Linked DNA regions of Robiginitalea biformata HTCC2501. The protein of the gene in region 2 interacts with the protein of the main gene of each other region in a pairwise test. Links are inferred from orthologs where the notes say so. Each region holds a gene or a part of one and is shown on either strand. Other genes may lie near its edges. The genes, in order: ruvA and ruvC.

Evidence for each region.
Region 1: the proteins of ruvC (region 2) and ruvA interact in binary tests that used the Escherichia coli proteins (3 or more experiments, as listed by UniProt). The link is inferred for Robiginitalea biformata HTCC2501 from one-to-one orthologs.

Annotation. Positions count from the first base shown.
Region 1 is NC_013222.1:74,384-77,693, reverse strand. What follows is about bases 289-3,272. They hold ruvA (Holliday junction branch migration protein RuvA), read left to right. Parts: upstream 289-1,481; coding sequence 1,482-2,063; downstream 2,064-3,272. Other genes in these bases: sov (T9SS outer membrane translocon Sov/SprA), read left to right, coding at 2,069-3,272; RB2501_RS00320 (NADP-dependent malic enzyme), read left to right, coding at 289-1,436. In the rest of the region: more of RB2501_RS00320, read left to right, coding at 1-288; more of sov, read left to right, coding at 3,273-3,310. UniProt on the Escherichia coli protein: The RuvA-RuvB-RuvC complex processes Holliday junction (HJ) DNA during genetic recombination and DNA repair.
Region 2 is NC_013222.1:189,660-192,901, forward strand. Bases 118-3,033 are described here. They hold ruvC (crossover junction endodeoxyribonuclease RuvC), read right to left. Parts: upstream 1,901-3,033; coding sequence 1,334-1,900; downstream 118-1,333. Other genes in these bases: hemW (radical SAM family heme chaperone HemW), read right to left, coding at 119-1,252; RB2501_RS00780 (hypothetical protein), read right to left, coding at 1,893-2,378; RB2501_RS00785 (DUF456 domain-containing protein), read left to right, coding at 2,513-3,028. In the rest of the region: RB2501_RS00765 (cyclase family protein), read right to left, coding at 1-106; RB2501_RS00790 (nitroreductase family protein), read right to left, coding at 3,107-3,242.

The DNA.
Region 1 (3,310 bases), 120 kb from region 2 along the record:
ACCCGAATCCCGAGATTGACTATAACCTGGCGATGAAAACCCGGAAGGACATCATCATGGCCACCGGGCGTTCCGACCACCCGAATCAGGTGAACAACGTGCTCGGATTCCCCTTTATTTTCCGGGGGGCGCTGGACGTGCGGGCAACCAAGATCAACGAAGAAATGAAAATGGCCGCCGTCAAAGCCCTGGCCGACCTGGCCAAACAACCCGTCCCGGAACAGGTCAATATCGCCTACGGGGAAACCCGCCTCACTTTCGGGAGGGAGTACATCATCCCGAAACCCTTCGACCCGCGGCTGATTGCCGAGGTGCCGCCGGCCGTTGCCCGGGCAGCTATGGAAAGCGGGGTGGCGCGGGCGCCCATTGCGGACTGGGGCCGCTACCGGGAGGAACTCCTGCAGCGGTCCGGGGACGACAAAAAGGTGATCCGCTGGTTGATGAGCCGGGCCAAATCGATGCCCAAGAAGATCGTCTTTGCCGAGGCGGACCAGCTGGATGTGCTCAAAGCGGCGCAAATAGCCCATGACGAAGGGATTGCCCACCCCATCCTGCTTGGAAATCGAAAAGTCATCGAGGAACTGAAAGAAGAATTGGAATTCGATGCGGAAATTCCCATCATCGACCAGTACGAAGAGGATTCCCTCGAAAAACGGGAGGCCTATGCCCGGAGCTACTGGGAATTGCGCCAGCGAAAAGGGAGTACCCTGTACAACTCCCGGAGTAAGATGCGGGAGCGAAACTACTTTGGCGCGATGATGGTCCGGGAGGGGGATGCCGACGGCATGATTTCAGGGTACTCCCGTTCTTATTCCTCCGTGGTGAAGCCGATCTTTGAGGTGATCGGGCGCGCGAGCGAAGTGTCCCGGGCGGCTACGGTACACGTGATGATCACATCCCGGGGGCCGATTTTCCTGGCGGATACCTCCCTGAATATCGACCCGACCGCCGAGGAACTCGCGGAGATTACCCGGATGACGGCCAACCTGGCCCGGGCATTCAACTTTGAACCGAACATCGCCCTCCTGTCCTATGCGAATTTCGGTTCCTCCGAACACCCGCGGGCGGTGAAGGTGCGGGAGGCCATCCGCATCCTGCACGAACAGGAGCCCGACCTGGTGGTAGACGGGGAAATCCAGACCGATTTTGCCCTGAACCGGAAACTCCGCCAGAGCCAGTTCCCGTTCTCCAAACTGGCGGGGAAAAACGTGAACACCCTGGTTTTCCCAAACCTGGAATCGGCCAACATCACCTACAAGCTCATCAAGGAATTGCAGGCTACCGATACGATTGGCCCCATCATGCTGGGTCTTCGGCGCGCCGTCCACATCCTGCAGATGGGGGCCAGCGTCGAGGAGATCGTCAACATGACCGCTGTGGCGGTGATCGACGCCCAGGAACGCGAAAAGCGCCGGCGCGCCAAAAGGAAAAAATAACCACCTGCAGCCGGAAGAGATTTCCGGTACTGACAACCGATTCCCATGATAGAACACCTAACCGGCCGCCTTATTGAAAAACACCCAACCCACCTGGTAATTGAATGTGCCGGGGTGGGCTATTTTGTCAATATTTCCCTGAATACCTTTTCGGCCCTGCCGGACGAGGAACAACTCCGGATCTATACGCATTTGCAGGTCCGGGAAGATGCCCACACGCTCTTTGGATTCTACTCTGTTGCGGAGCGCGAGGCTTTCCGCCTGCTGATTTCGGTTTCCGGCGTGGGCGCGAGCACCGCCCGCACCATGTTGTCCTCCATGACCCCTGCCCAGCTCCGGGAGGCAATTGCCTCCGGGGATGTGCCCGCCATACAGGCTGTCAAGGGGATCGGCGCCAAGACTGCCCAGCGCGTTATTCTGGACCTGAGGGACAAGATTTTGAAAATCTACGACCTCGATGAAGTTTCCCTAAAACCAGACAATACAAATAAAGAAGAAGCGTTATCTGCTTTAGAGGTTCTTGGCTATTCCCGAAAGCAGTCCGAAAAGGCCGTGGATACGGTACTTCGCCAGGATCCTTCCGCAAGCGTCGAGGGCATTATCAAACAGACGCTTAAAAATTTGTAAAAAGTTTGAAAACAGGGGCATCGGCATTTTACACAAAGTACCGTCTTTCTTTATTTTCCCTTCTTTTTCTACTGGTCTTCGCGGCCCTTCCGGCGCATGCCCAGGACGGGGAAACCGAGGCGGATTCGGTGCAGACGGGGGTAGCACTGGGGTCGCTCCGCATGGAGAACCCGCCCAGCATCGTCTCCAAATACACCTATGATGCGAAACTCGACCGCTATATCTATACGGAGTCGGTTGGGAATTACGACATTTCCTACCCGATCATCCTGACCCCGGAGGACTATTTTGAACTGGTCCGCAGGGAGGGCATGAAATCCTATTTCAAAGATAAAATCGACGCCTTCAGCGGACGGAAGGAAGGGAGCGAAGAGGCCCGGAAAAACCTGCTCCCGAATTTTTATGTAAACAACAGCTTTTTCGAAACCATTTTCGGGGGGAATACCATCGAAGTGATTCCGCAGGGTTCCGTGGCGATGGACCTGGGCGTCATCTGGCAGAAAAACGACAACCCGGCCCTTTCGCCCCGCAACCGGACCAACCTCGCCTTTGACTTCGACCAGCGAATCTCCCTGAGTATGCTCGGGCAGATCGGGGAGCGCCTGCAGATTACCGCCCAGTACGACACGGAGGCAACCTTCGACTTCCAAAACCTTATCAAGCTCGATTATACCCCCACCGAAGACGATATCATCCAAAAAATCGAGATCGGAAACGTAAACATGCCGCTCAACAGCTCGCTGATCTCAGGAGCCCAGAGCCTCTTTGGGGTAAAGACCCAGCTGCAGTTCGGCAAAACCACCGTGACGGCCGTATTCTCCGAACAGCGTTCCCAGAGCAATACGGTGGTGGCCCAGGGGGGCGGGACGATCAACGAATTTGAACTGACGGCCCTGGACTACGACGAAGACCGCCACTTCTTCCTCTCCCAGTATTTCCGCGACCAGTACGACCAGGCCCTGGCCGATTACCCCTATATCAATAGCCAGGTACAGATTACCCGGCTGGAGGTTTGGGTAACCAACCGGAGCCAGCAGACGCTCAACGTCCGGAATGTGGTGGCCATCCAGGACCTGGGAGAAAGCCTGCCGGAAAAAACCCGGATCGGCCAGGCCGGCGGGGCGCCTGGTGGATTTTTCAACTCGGGCGGGGCCCCGGTGAACCTGCCGCGCAACGGCGCCAACGACTACGACCCGGCCCTGATTGGGAGCGGAGGCGTGCTGACCCCGGATATCCGCGACATCGCA
Region 2 (3,242 bases):
CGCCCCAGGCGGTTATCCCGTTGGCGCTTACGGGGATGGACAGGTCGGTCGGGGCACTTAAATCGGCCAGGTAGGTGGTGCCGTTCTTTTCAAGTCGGGTCTGCATGTTACTGTGAAATCACTTCAAATTAATCATAAATAAATCACTGGCAATCCCGTCCACGAGAAATTTGCCGGCTTCCGTGGCTACCAGGTGGCCCGACCGGGATGCCAGCAAGCCTTTTTCCAGGTAGGGGGCGGCCTGTTGGCGGAGATATTCCGCATATCGCGGGCCAAACTCGCTGCCCACGCGGTTCTCGGAGACCCCCCATTGGGTGCGGAGGCCGGTCATTACCGCTTCGTTGTACCGGTCCCGGGTGCTGAGTTGCTCCGCCTCCCAATAGGTTTTCCCTTCCGTTACGGCCCGGAGGTATTTCAGGTTGGAGGCCACATTCCAGCGGCGGTTTCCCCCGTCAAAGGAATGGGCGGAAGGCCCGATTCCCACGTAGGATTTCCCCTGCCAGTAAGCGGTGTTATTCCGGGAGTGGAACCCGGGCTTCCCGAAATTCGAGATCTCGTAATGGTCGTAACCGGCCTGCTGCAACGTTTCCACCAGGTGGGAGAAATCTTCCCGGGCACGGTGGTCGTCCACCCCGGGGGTCACCCCTTTATCGATGAAGCGGGCCAGGGCGGTGTCGGGTTCCACCGTAAGCGCATAGGCCGAAATATGCGGGGGGTCGAAACCGAGGGCCACCTCCAGGGTTCGCTTCCAGTCATCCGGGCGGCTGCCAGGAATGCCGTAGATCAGGTCGATGGAGTAATTCGCAAACCGGGCGGCCGCGTGCTCCAGGCATTCCAGCGCTTCACGGGCCGAGTGGGCCCGGTTCATCCAGCGCAGTTCGGTTTCGTGAAAGCTTTGGATGCCGATGCTCAAACGGTTCACCGGGCTTAGGGCCAGTTCTTCCAACCGACCGGGAGGCAAATCGTCCGGGTTGGCCTCCAGGGTAATCTCCGCATCCGCAGCCAGGCCAAAGCACGCAGCTGCCCGGCGGATCAGTTGCCCGATTTCCGCCCCGGTGAGCAGAGACGGAGTGCCGCCCCCGAAATACAGGGTCTCTGCCGGCTGCCCGCCGAGTTCGTCCCGTCGCTGCTCCATCTCCAGCTCCATGGCTTCCAGCAACCCCTGTTTGTGTTTGAGGGTGGTCGAAAAATGAAAATCGCAATAGTGGCAAGCCTGCTTGCAAAATGGGATATGGAGGTAGATTCCGGACATGAGCAGCGGGTCGGGAGCTGGGTGTGTGGTGGGTTAAAGGTACGGCTTTTGCCAATTCCCATACGGGGGGCAATCCGGGTGTCACTCCGACGTCCGGCCGGTATTCTGTTTGACAAAGGCCTCCCATCCCGAATAGGACTTCGCCCCCGTGGGCTTGCCCTGGTTGTAGAAGTGGCAGACAGCCGCTGCCAGGCCGTCCGTGCTGTCCAGGTTTTTGGGCAGGGATTTGAGCTCCAGCAGGGACTGCAGCATCCGGGCCACCTGCTCCTTGCTGGCATTCCCGTTGCCGGTGATGGCCATTTTGATCTTTTTGGGCAGGTATTCCGTAATCGGGACCTGTCGGGAAAGCCCGGCAGCCATGGCCACCCCCTGGGCCCGGCCGAGTTTCAGCATGGACTGGACGTTCTTGCCGTAAAAGGGCGCCTCGATGGCAATTTCGTCCGGGTGGTAGGTGTCGATAAGTTCCAGGGTGCGGTCGAAGATGAGTTTTAGCTTGGTGAACGGGTCGTCGTACTTGCGCAGGATAAGCTCGTTCATCTGGACGAATTCCATTTGTTTGCCCTGCACGCGTATAATGCCAAAGCCCATGATGGTGGTCCCCGGGTCGATACCCAGGATAATGGTTTCGGATGCTGTCAGTTTACTCATCGGTTTGCAGGACTAAGGGGAGCCGGAACCTCGTGGCCACCGGGATCCCTCGCTTGAGTGCGGGTTGCAGTCGCGGCAGGCTCCGCAGGCTTCCGGTTACAATTCGCTCAAATTCCGGGTTCGCTTCCACAATCGCCGGGTGTTGTTCCACCGAAGTGATCGAAATTACCCCCTGGGCATCCACCTTAAAATCGATGTGCAGCGTATCTTTCAGGGAGGCTTGTGACCGGAATTCAAAATTTTGCAGGGTCATGGAAAGGTGCATCAGCAAAGTCTCTTCAAAACAGCGGCGCTGCACAGTCTTGTCCTCGGTTTCCTGGCAATCGTCAAACAACGGAAACTGGTCTACTTCGTTGAAGTTGATGGTCTGAATCTCCGCGTCCACCAGTTTTTGGGTCCGTTGCTCCCGCGACTCAAACAGGTTGCAGGCGCTGAGGCAACCGGCCAGCAGTATACCGCAAAGTACGCGATGGTTCATTCCCCAATTTTACTAGGGGGGAAATTACGATTTTATTAGTAATTCCCCGTAACATCTATCTTTGCCTTACGTCTTATGTGTTTGCGTAGAGCTCCTGCCTCGGTGCGGCCGGACCGCTTTAAATTCATCGCCTTATGGACCTTGTTTTGATCTTTTTTGGCTTGCTATGTATGATTTTGGGAGTCCTGGGCAGTTTCCTGCCGGTCCTCCCCGGCCCGCCCATCAGTTGGGTGGGGTTGCTGCTCCTGACGCTGACTTCCGCCGTACCGGACAACTGGTGGTTTCTCGGGATCACCGCGGCCGTGGCCGTGGTGGTGGTAGGCCTGGATTACTGGATCCCCGCCATGGGTACCAAACGTTTCGGGGGAAGCCGTGCCGGGATGATCGGGACCACCGTAGGCCTGCTCGTGGCGATCATCTTCCCGGTTCTGGGAATCGCAGGCATCATCATCTGGCCGTTTCTGGGCGCCGTAGTCGGGGAATTGATCAATAAATCCAATAGCCAGACCGCCCTGAAAGCTGCTTTTGGCTCGTTTGTGGGCTTCCTCACCGGGACGTTCCTCAAGTTTCTGGTCAGCATCATCTACTTTGGACTGTTCCTGTCCAAAGCGTGGGATTACCGAAGTGGATTATTCCCGTGGTTTGATTAGCCCTACCCCGGACTGCCTCCTGGCGGGTCCAATCGAAACCGGGGTGGCCCGGCAAGGGTTCCTACGCACGGATTGCGCTTATTCCCAACTGATTTTTTCGTCCAGCGGGCTGCGCGTGCCCTCCGGAGGTGCCTCGTCGTAATACCCCATATAGAAAAAGCCCAGGCAGCGTTCCCCTTCCGCCAGGTCAAAGAATTCGCCCATATGGCGGATC